Regions from separate parts of the Mycobacterium sp. E2327 genome, predicted to be linked through region 2. Evidence: riboswitches for the same ligand, from Rfam matches in the RefSeq annotation. Region 2 holds a riboswitch; each other region holds the start of a gene.

What was found. A riboswitch is a leader RNA that binds a small molecule or an ion and turns the genes downstream of it on or off. The one in region 2 is predicted to bind cobalamin.
Region 1: linked by a shared signal. The riboswitch ahead of A5712_RS08630 (PPE family protein) and the one ahead of metE (5-methyltetrahydropteroyltriglutamate--homocysteine S-methyltransferase) in region 2 are both predicted to bind cobalamin.
Region 3: linked by a shared signal. The riboswitch ahead of A5712_RS16690 ((2Fe-2S)-binding protein) and the one ahead of metE (5-methyltetrahydropteroyltriglutamate--homocysteine S-methyltransferase) in region 2 are both predicted to bind cobalamin.

The regions. Positions count from the first base shown of each region.
Region 1 covers NZ_LZKE01000070.1:47,422-50,690, forward strand. The annotation lists gene A5712_RS08615 (hydrogenase expression protein HypE) at 1-67, opposite strand, end outside; gene hypB (hydrogenase nickel incorporation protein HypB) at 381-1,151, opposite strand; gene A5712_RS08625 (hydrogenase maturation nickel metallochaperone HypA) at 1,180-1,515, opposite strand; cobalamin riboswitch at 1,600-1,789, shown strand; gene A5712_RS08630 (PPE family protein) at 1,876-3,269, shown strand, end outside.
Region 2 covers NZ_LZKE01000160.1:1,086-4,354, forward strand. The annotation lists gene A5712_RS19185 (SDR family oxidoreductase) at 1-384, shown strand, start outside; gene A5712_RS19190 (cytochrome P450) at 447-1,379, shown strand; cobalamin riboswitch at 1,476-1,625, shown strand; gene metE (5-methyltetrahydropteroyltriglutamate--homocysteine S-methyltransferase) at 1,783-3,269, shown strand, end outside.
Region 3 covers NZ_LZKE01000141.1:10,877-14,145, forward strand. The annotation lists gene A5712_RS16680 (glycosyltransferase) at 1-960, shown strand, start outside; gene A5712_RS16685 (DUF3046 domain-containing protein) at 971-1,177, shown strand; gene A5712_RS16690 ((2Fe-2S)-binding protein) at 1,209-1,880, opposite strand; cobalamin riboswitch at 1,920-2,052, opposite strand; gene recA (intein-containing recombinase RecA) at 2,219-3,269, shown strand, end outside.

The DNA of each region.
Region 1 (3,269 bases), on a different contig from region 2:
GGCCCGCGTTAATCCATAGAACATGGATCAATGTTTCTTCTGCTTTGACTGCCGCTTCTGTTGGCATGCTGCAGCTTTCCGGAGCCGGGCTGGACGCTCCTTGCGCTGCCGGAGTCGACCGTCGGCCCACTTGCGCAGCGCTGAATTTGGGTCTACTCCCGCCTCAGTCGGTTGTCAACGGTCCACCGTTTGCCGGCAAATATACAGATGTGCTATTAACCTCTGTTTGCACCCATTAGCGTTGCCGCGCAGGGGATTTCGCCTGTCGGGCGCTGGGCCGGCCAACCCGTGAGCCAGCCTAACGATGCACCGGAAAATTCCCGTCGTCTTGCGAGTGGTTGGCAGGTCCGTCACGCGAGTCAATCGCAGTACGACCGCCCTCAGTCCTCGGAGTTCGCCGCGAATCGCCGCAGCCACCCGAACCAGGCGCCCATCCCGGCGCCGGTGCGCGCGCTGACCGGCAGGATCTCGGCCGTGGCGTTGACTTCGCGGACGTGCGAGATGTACGCGTCTACGTCGACATCCAGGTAGGGCACCAGGTCAATCTTGTTGAGCAGCACCACGTCCACCGACCGGAACATCACCGGGTATTTGAGGGGCTTGTCCTCGCCCTCGGTCACGGAGTACACCATGGCCTTGGCGTGCTCGCCGACGTCGAACTCCGCCGGGCAGACCAGGTTGCCGACGTTCTCGATGATCACCAGGTCCAGCCCGGGGAGGTCGAGGCCGGGCAGGGCGCGATTGACCATCGGCGCGTCCAGGTGGCATTCCCCGCCAAACCCATTGCTGGTGTTGAGCAGTGACACCTGGGCACCGCGCCCGCTGAGCTTGGCCGCGTCCAGATCGGTGGCGATGTCACCCTCGATGACGCCGATCGCGAATTCGCCGGCGAGCTCGTCCAGCGTCGACTGCAGGATGGTGGTCTTGCCCGACCCGGGGGAGCTCATCAGGTTCAGCGTGCGGATCCCGTGGCTCTCGAACGCCGCCCGGTTGGCCGCGGCGAGGACGTCGTTCTCGGCGAAGATCGCCTCCAGCACGTCGATGCGCTGCTTGCCCGTCTGGTATTGACTGTGGTCCCCGTGCTGGTGATCGGGATGGTCGTGATCGTGGGTGTGCACGGTTCCGTCGTCGTGCCGGTGGAATCTGCCCATGGTCAAATCCGTTCGGGGGGAGCGCTTTTCACGAGACGTCCAAGGACGTCACCAGGAACTCGTTGCCGTGCAGCACCTCCACATCGGGGCTGTCGCACCGCGGGCACCAGATCGACCAGGCCGACGTGATCTCCGATTCGCGGCCGCACGAGCGGCACCTCACCTCGGCGCCGACGCACTCGAGTTCCAGCTCGGCGTCCGGCATGTCCTCGGAATCGCGGACCAGGGTCCAGCAGAACGACAGCGATTCCGGCACCACCTGGCGCAGGGCCCCGATCCGCACCCGAACCACGTCGACGTGCCGGCCCTCGGCATGGGTCTTGACCAGACCGGCGATGGCCTCGCACAGCGACAGCTCGTGCATGGCACTTTTCTACACCCGAAACGGTGGTTGCCCGAACTCAAGCCCAACTCGATCTCAGCATCAGCTTGGATTTGCTCGATTCGGGCAAGTTCGGCGTCGGGGTGCGACAATATTCCGCGTAAGGCGATGACGACGCAGGAAGCCGGTGCGAATCCGGCGCGGTCCCGCCACTGTCATCGGGGAGCGAACCTCACGAAGCCACGGCCACCGGTCGGAAGGCGAGGCGAGCAGTGATCCGAGAGCCAGGAGACTCGCGTCATCGTGTCCTGCTACCCGGGGCGGAGTACCCCGAGAGAGCTGGCCTGTCATGGCGCCGAAACCTCGTTGTCGAACCATCATTGTCGAATTCGGTCGTCTCCGATGACCGGCCCAATCTGGATGGCTTCGCCGCCAGAGGTCCATTCGGCTCTGCTGAGCAGCGGGCCGGGGCCCGGTCCGCTGCTGGCCGCGGCAGAGTCGTGGACCTCGTTGAGCATCGCGTACACCGAGTCGGCCGAGGAGCTGACCGCGCTAATGGCGGGGGTGCAGGCCGGGGCATGGGAGGGCCCGAGCGCGGCGGCGTATGTGGCCAGCCACGGCCCGCATATTGCCTGGCTCGCACTAGCCGCCGCTGACAGTGCGGCGACGGCAGTCCGACATGAAGCTGCGGCCACCGCCTACACCACCGCCCTCGCTGCGATGCCCACCCTGGCCGAGCTGGCCGCCAACCACGCCACCCACGCGGCGTTGCTGGGGACAAATTTCTTCGGCATCAACACCATCCCCATCGCACTGAATGAAGCTGACTATGCACGGATGTGGATCCAGGCCGCGACCGTGATGAGCATCTACCATGCGGTCTCGACCGCGGCAGTGGCCTCGTCCCCGCAGGTGCCGGCGGCGCCGAAGATCGTGAATCTTCATGCGCTGGTGGAAGCTTTCTACCAGGCCTTCCCGTTGCCTCCCGACACGGAGAACCAGGTCATGGCCTGGCTGACGAAGATTGGTTTCGTCGACTACTGGAACGACGTCCTAGAACCGCTGAGCAACGCGCTGTACGACAATCCCTTCTTCGCGGCGATGTTTTCGGGGTTTGATCCCTACCTGCCCCTGCTGGGTAACCCACTGATCTTTTTCAGCCCGTCCAACATCGCGTTCGCCCTGGGCTATCCGATGGATATCGGCTCGTATGTCGCGTATCTGTCGGAAACGTTCTTCTTTATCGGACTGGATCTCACGGCGGCGCTCGCCAGCGGCGATCCCGCGACGATCGGTTTCACCATCCTGTTCACCACCGTCGAAGCCGTCGGCACGATCATCACTGACACCATCGCGTTGCTCAAGACGCTGCTCGAGCAGACTGCCGTGGTCCTGACGGTTTTCGTGCCCCTGATAACCGCTCCGATAGTGGCGTTGGCCTCCGGCGCGGTGGCGCCGATTGGCCTCGCCGGCCTGGCGGGACTGGCCGCCCTGCCGCCGGTACCCCCCGTCGCGCCGCCCATCATGCCGCCGGTCCTTGCGCTGTCCCCGAGCATCCCGACCCCCGCCTCTTCTCCGACGCCGGCTCCGGTGGAGGCCACCGCGCCGGCCGCTACACCCGCAGCGCTCCCGCCGTCGGCCACCCCACCGACGATGACCGGGGCGGGTACCGGTGTGGGCATGGAAGGCTTCGCCTATCTGGTGGGCGACCTGAGCGCGGTTGCCGGCGCGGCGGCGGCCGGCAAGGCCCGAAAGAAGGTGCCGCAACTCGACAGCGCCGCCGCGCCCGCGACCGC
Region 2 (3,269 bases):
GCGGCGATGCGGGTGATCGATGCCGCGGCGCGGGCCGGCGTCAGCCGGTTCGTGATGGTGTCCTATTTCGGTGCGGGTCCGGATCATGGTGTGCCGAGCGAGAATTCGTTTTTCCCGTACGCGGAGGCCAAGGCGGCCGCGGACGCGCACCTGCGCGCCAGCCACCTGGACTGGACGGTGCTGGGGCCGGGCCACCTCACCCTGGAACCGCCGACGGGGCGCATCGTCATCGGCAGGGGAAAAGGCGAGGTCTCCCGGGCCGACGTCGCGCTCGCGGTGGCCGCGTCGCTGCACGACGACTCCACCATCGGCCGCACCATCGAATTCAACAACGGCGCCGAGGGGGACGGCGTCCCCATCGCCGAAGCACTCGCTGACCAGTAAACTCCGCTGCGCACGGAGGCTTCCGGGGCGGATTCGCTGATAGGGATGGAAGGACAGGGCGCGTGAAGCTTGGCGACTGCCCGGTCTTTCCGCCCGAGGCGGCAGCCGCCCTGAGCACGGACCGCGGCTTGGGTTGGCGCCTGGCGCGAGAGGCCGGCCCCGTTTTGCGAGACCCGGGGGGCGGCTGGGTGTTCGTCGTCGGGCGGGAGCAGGTGTTGGCGAACCTGGACGATCCGCGGCTGGATCGCGCCCGGGCCCTTCCCGAAAGCGATCTCGAGGTGCACGACCGGCTGTTCGCGCCGAAATCAGCGCACGAGATCGCGGCGGTGTTCCGTCCGATCGCCGCCGAGCTGATCGATCGTTTCGCCGCCGCCGGCGGCGGTGACGCGGTGGCCGACGTGACCGCGCCGATGGCCGGCGCCCTGTTCGACGTCGTGTCGCGCCTGCGGCTGCTGCCCGCCGAACACCTGGCCGGGCAGTCCGGCCACGTCTTTGCCGAGGCGTGCCGCAACCTGTTCAAACACGCCGGCTGGCACCTGTTGGCGTTGGCGCGCGGCCCCGAATTGCGCGACGCGCTTCGACGTCAGCCCGAGCTGATCCGCGAGTTCGTCGAAGAGATCCTGCGGTTGGAGCCGATGGTGCAGGGCTGCCAACGTTTCACCACTCAGCCGATGACCGTCGCCGGGGTGGACATGCCGCCCGGCGTGGTGGTGATGTTGTGCATCGCCGCGGTGCAGCGGGACGGCAGCGACGCCATGTCCACCGATGATCTGGTGATCGGCGTTAGGGCGCACCGGCATTGGAGCCTGGGTGCGGGGTCGATGCGTTGCCGTGGCGGACACATCGTCCGGCAGGTGTTGCGGGTGCTGGTCGAGGAGTGGCTCGACCGGGCCGGGGATCTTGGGCCGGCTCCCGGTTTTTGGCCGGTGGCCGGGTTCCCGAGCACCGAGAACTCTTTGTGGCTGCCGAAGCTGCCGCTGGTGGCGAGGGCCTGAGACCGTCGACGCGGTAGACTCCGCTGCGCAGCTGGTCTGCCGTCGCCGCGACCGCGGCGCCGGCATCGAGCGAGGCAACGTTAGAGCCGCCTCGCGAGAGGGAACCCGGTGGGAGTCCGGGACTGTCCCGCAGCGGTGAGCAGGAACGACCGCCGTCAATAGGCACTGGTCTCAGCAACATCCGAGATCGGGAAGCGACGGCCACTAGGAGCACCACCCGGTGCGCGCCTGCGAGTCCGAAGACCTGCCAGCGGTGCCGGGCGCGCCGCGTCCGGCGGCTCATCGCCTCGTGGATTGGGCGTTTGGCGGTGCCCGGTGCGGTGTAACCCGAAGGCGTTCACCGTGTTCGGATCGGCTGCGCGTCCGCGGCGGTGAGCGCCCCGTCGATCGATAGGACGAAATCGTGACCTCGCAACCCTTCACCGCAACGGTTACCGGCTCCCCGCGCATCGGCCCGAAACGCGAACTCAAACGCGCGACCGAGGGCTACTGGGCCGGACGCACCAGCCGATCGGACTTGGAATCCGTCGCCGCAACGCTCCGCCGCGACATGTGGTCGCAGCTCGCGTCCGCCGGCCTGGACTCGGTGCCGGTGAACACCTTCTCCTACTACGACCAGATGCTCGACACGGCCGTCATGCTCGGCGCGCTGCCGGTGCGGGCCGGCGAAGTCCCCGACGAACTGGACCGCTATTTCGCCCTCGCCCGCGGCAACGACGACATCGCGCCGCTGGAGATGACCAAGTGGTTCGACACCAACTACCACTACCTGGTCCCCGAGATCGAGCCCGCGACCCGGTTCGCGCTGAACCCCGACAAGGTGCTCTCGGAGCTGAAAGAGGCATTTGCGCAAGGCATCCCGGCTCGGCCGGTGGTCATCGGTCCGATCACCTTCCTGCTGTTGAGCAAGGGCATCAACGGCGGCGGCGCGCCGATCGAGCGGCTGCGGGAGCTACTGCCGATCTACTCCGAACTGCTCTCGCTGCTCGCCGAGCACGGCGCCCAGTGGGTGCAGTTCGACGAGCCGGCCCTGGTGACCGACATCTCCCCCGACGCGCCCGCGTTGGCCGAGGCCGTCTACGCCGCGCTCGGCTCGGTGAGCGACCGGCCCGCGATCCATGTCGCCACCTACTTCGGCGACCCCGGGGCGGCCCTCGCCGGGCTGGCCCGCACGCCCGTCGAAGCCATCGGCGTCGACCTGGTGGCCGGCGCCGGCACCGCGGTGGCGGGCATTCCGGAACTGTCCGGCAAGCTGCTGGTGGCCGGCGTCGTCGACGGACGCAACGTCTGGCGCACGGACCTGGAGTCGGCGCTGGCCAAGCTGACGGCCCTGCTGGGTTCGGCTGGCAGCGTGGCGGTTTCGACGTCGTGCTCCACCATGCACGTGCCGTATTCGCTGGAGCCCGAAACGGGGCTGGACGACAACCTGCGCAGCTGGCTGGCCTTCGGGGCCGAAAAGGTAAGCGAGGTGGTCACTCTCGCGCGCGCCCTGTGTGACGGGCGCGACGCCGTCGCCGATGAGATCGCGGCGTCCAACGCCGCCGTCGCGTCCCGTCTCAGCGATCCGCGGCTGCACAACGCCGGGGTCCGCGCCCGGATCGACGAGATCATCGCGTCGGGCACGCACCGCGGCGACGCGGCCGAACGCCGCGCCAGCCAGGAGGCGCGGCTGCACCTGCCGCCGCTGCCGACCACGACGATCGGCTCGTACCCGCAGACGTCGGCGATCCGCAAGGCGCGCGCGGCTTTTCGGGCCGGCAAGATCGATGAGGCCGAGTACGTCGCCAAGATGCGCAAGGAGATCGCCGACGTCATCGCGCTGCAGGAGCAACTGGGCCTGGACGTGTTGGTGCACGGCGAGCCCGAGCGCAACGACATGGTGCAGTACTT
Region 3 (3,269 bases), on a different contig from region 2:
CATCGCCGCGCCGCGCGGATGGCCGTGCTCAACGTCCCGGCGCTGCGCGACCTGGCGCCCGACCTGGTGGTCTCAGACGTCATCACCGCGGGCGGCGGGATGGCCGCCGAGCTGCTGGGGATCCCGTGGATCGAGCTCAACCCGCATCCGCTGTATTTGCCGTCGAAGGGGCTGCCGCCGATCGGCAGCGGGCTGGCGCCGGGCACCGGCTTTCGCGGCCGGCTGCGCGACGCCGGCATGCGGGCGCTGACGGGGCGATCCTGGCGCGCCGGCATCAAGCAGCGCGCGGCCGCCCGGCTCGAGATCGGGCTGCCCGCCGTCGACCCGGGGCCGCTGCGCCGCCTCATCGCCACGCTGCCCGCCCTCGAGGTGCCGCGCCCGGACTGGCCGGCGGAGGCCGTCGTCGTCGGGCCGCTGCACTTCGAGCCGACCGATCGGGTGCTCGAGGTGCCGCCCGGCCCCGGGCCGGTGGTGGTGGTCGCGCCGTCGACCGCGTCGACCGGCACGTCGGGCCTGGCCGAGGCCGCGCTGCAGTGCCTGATACCCGGGGAGACGCTGCCGGCGGGCTCGCGCCTGGTGGTCTCGCGGCTGGGCGGGGCGGAGCTGACGCTGCCGCCGTACGCGGTGGCCGGCCTCGGGCGCCAGTCCGAGCTGCTGGCGCACGCCGACCTGATGATCTGCGGCGGCGGCCACGGGATCGTGAGCAAGACGCTGTTGGCCGGCGTGCCGCTGGTCGTGGTCCCCGGCGGCGGGGACCAGTGGGAGATGGCCAACCGGGTGGTGCGCCAGGGGAGCGGACGGCTGATCCGGCCGCTGACCGCCGACGCGCTGGTGGCCGCGGTGGGCGACGTGCTGTCGTCGCCCGGCTACCGCGACGCCGCGCGCCAGGCCGCCGCCGGCATTGCCGACGTCGCCGACCCGGTGTGGGTGTGCCGCGAAGCGCTGGCTTTAGCGGGGTAGCTCGGTGGGTATGTTGGCGTGCGTGCGGCTGACGGAGTTCAACGAGCGGGTTGTGTTGCGGTTCGGTTCCACCTACGGCGCGTCGGTGCTGGTGGATCACGTGCTGACCGGGTTCGGCGGCCGCACCGCCGCCCAGGCGATCGAGGACGGGGTGGACCCCCGCGACGTCTGGCGCGCCCTGTGCGCCGATTTCGACGTGCCGCGCGATCAGTGGTGAGTGTGCGAGTGTTGGCGCCCTGGGTGCACACTCAGCGGCCCGGACGCTCACGGCGAAACACGCAGTCGCCGCAGACCGATCGCCCGGGCACGCGATAGAACAGACAACAGCTGCGACGCCGGAAGCCCAGGTGTGAGCCGGTGATCATGCCGGAACCGGCCAGCATGCCGGTTTCCAGCAGGGACTCGGTCATCTCGATGATCGCGGGCCGCAGGTCGGGGCGCGCGACGAGCAGCGCCCGGGACGCCCCGACCAGCGCGGACGCGATGTTGCCCGCCAGCAGGGCGGGCGCCAGCTTGACGCGCAGGCCGGCGGCGAACGGTTTCATGTGGCCCCGGACGACGAGGCGGTACAGCAACTTCGCCGACGGCCGGTCGACGGCCTGCCCGACGGGCTCGGGGATGCGCAGCTGCGCCCCGTCGTCGGCGCGCTGCAGGCATTTGAGATCGGGGATCACGCCATGGCCCAGCGCACACGCCAGCACCGGCGACCACAACCGCGTGGCGTGGCCGAGGTGAACCAGCGAGGCGGCGATCCGCAGGTCCGACGTGTGATAGCGCCGCGCGGTGGCCTCGATCAGGTCGGCGAACCCGTCGGCGTATGACTGCCCGACCGGATGCCACCCCGCCGCGTCGCCGCCCACGGTGAACGTGAAAAACCTCTTGTAGGAAGATATTTCGGCCAGCTCGGCAGAAATGTCCATGCGCAACCAACCCTCTTAAGGGGAAATCCGCCCCAGTTCTCGTGAGGAAGCGCTGACGGTGAGTATCTGGCTCTCGGGTCGGGACGTGTCCGTCCCCGATCACAGTGGCGGGACCGCACCGGATTCGCACCGGTTTCCTCAGGTTGTCAGCCCCGTCAGCGCCTTGTCGGTAGCAAATGTTGCCACACGCCGTCGGGCGCCCGGCGTGTCACCTTGAATCGAACAGGTGTTCGGCTACTGTGGTGAGCGTTCGGGGACTTGTCGGACCCCGCGCCTAGGGTCACCGCCAACCGACCGATACCGGTCAGAAGAACACAACGACGATAGGAAGAGGCATCATGACGCAAGCCCCCGACCGCGAGAAGGCCCTCGAGCTGGCGATGGCCCAGATCGAGAAGAGCTACGGCAAAGGCTCGGTGATGCGTCTCGGCGACGAGATGCGCCAACCGATCTCGGTCATCCCGACCGGATCCATCGCACTGGACGTGGCATTGGGCATCGGCGGCCTGCCACGTGGCCGGGTCGTGGAGATCTACGGCCCGGAGTCCTCGGGTAAGACCACCGTCGCGCTGCACGCGGTGGCCAACGCCCAGGCCGCCGGCGGCGTCGCGGCGTTCATCGACGCCGAGCACGCCCTGGACCCGGATTACGCCAAGAAGCTCGGCGTCGACACCGACTCGCTGCTGGTCAGCCAGCCGGACACCGGTGAGCAGGCGCTGGAGATCGCCGACATGCTGATCCGTTCCGGCGCCCTGGACATCCTGGTCATCGACTCGGTGGCGGCCCTGGTGCCGCGCGCGGAGCTCGAGGGCGAGATGGGCGACAGCCACGTCGGGCTGCAGGCCCGGCTGATGAGTCAGGCGCTGCGGAAGATGACCGGCGCGCTCAACAACTCGGGCACCACGGCGATCTTCATCAACCAGCTCCGGGAAAAGATCGGCGTGATGTTTGGGTGCATGAACTATTCGACCCGAGTGACTCTTGCAGATGGCACCACCGAAAAGATCGGCAAGATAGTCAACAGCAAGATGGACGTCGAGGTGCTGTCCTACGACCCGAAGACGGACCAGGTTGTGCCTCGCAAGGTTGTGAGCTGGTTCAACAACGGGCCGGCGGAACAGTTCCTCCAGTTCACCGTCGAGAAGTCCAGCGGTAACGGCAAGTCGCAATTCGCCGCGACGCCCAACCACCTCATTCGCACGCCGGGCGGCTGGACAGAAGCCGGTGATCTCATCGCAGGCGACCGGGTGCTGGCCACCGAACCCCATCTGCTCAGCGATCAGCAGTTCCAGGTGGTATTGGGATCGCTGATGGGTGACGGGAACCTCTCATCCAACCGACGCGATCGCAATGGGGTCCGTTTCCGTCTGGGACACGGCGCCAAGCAGT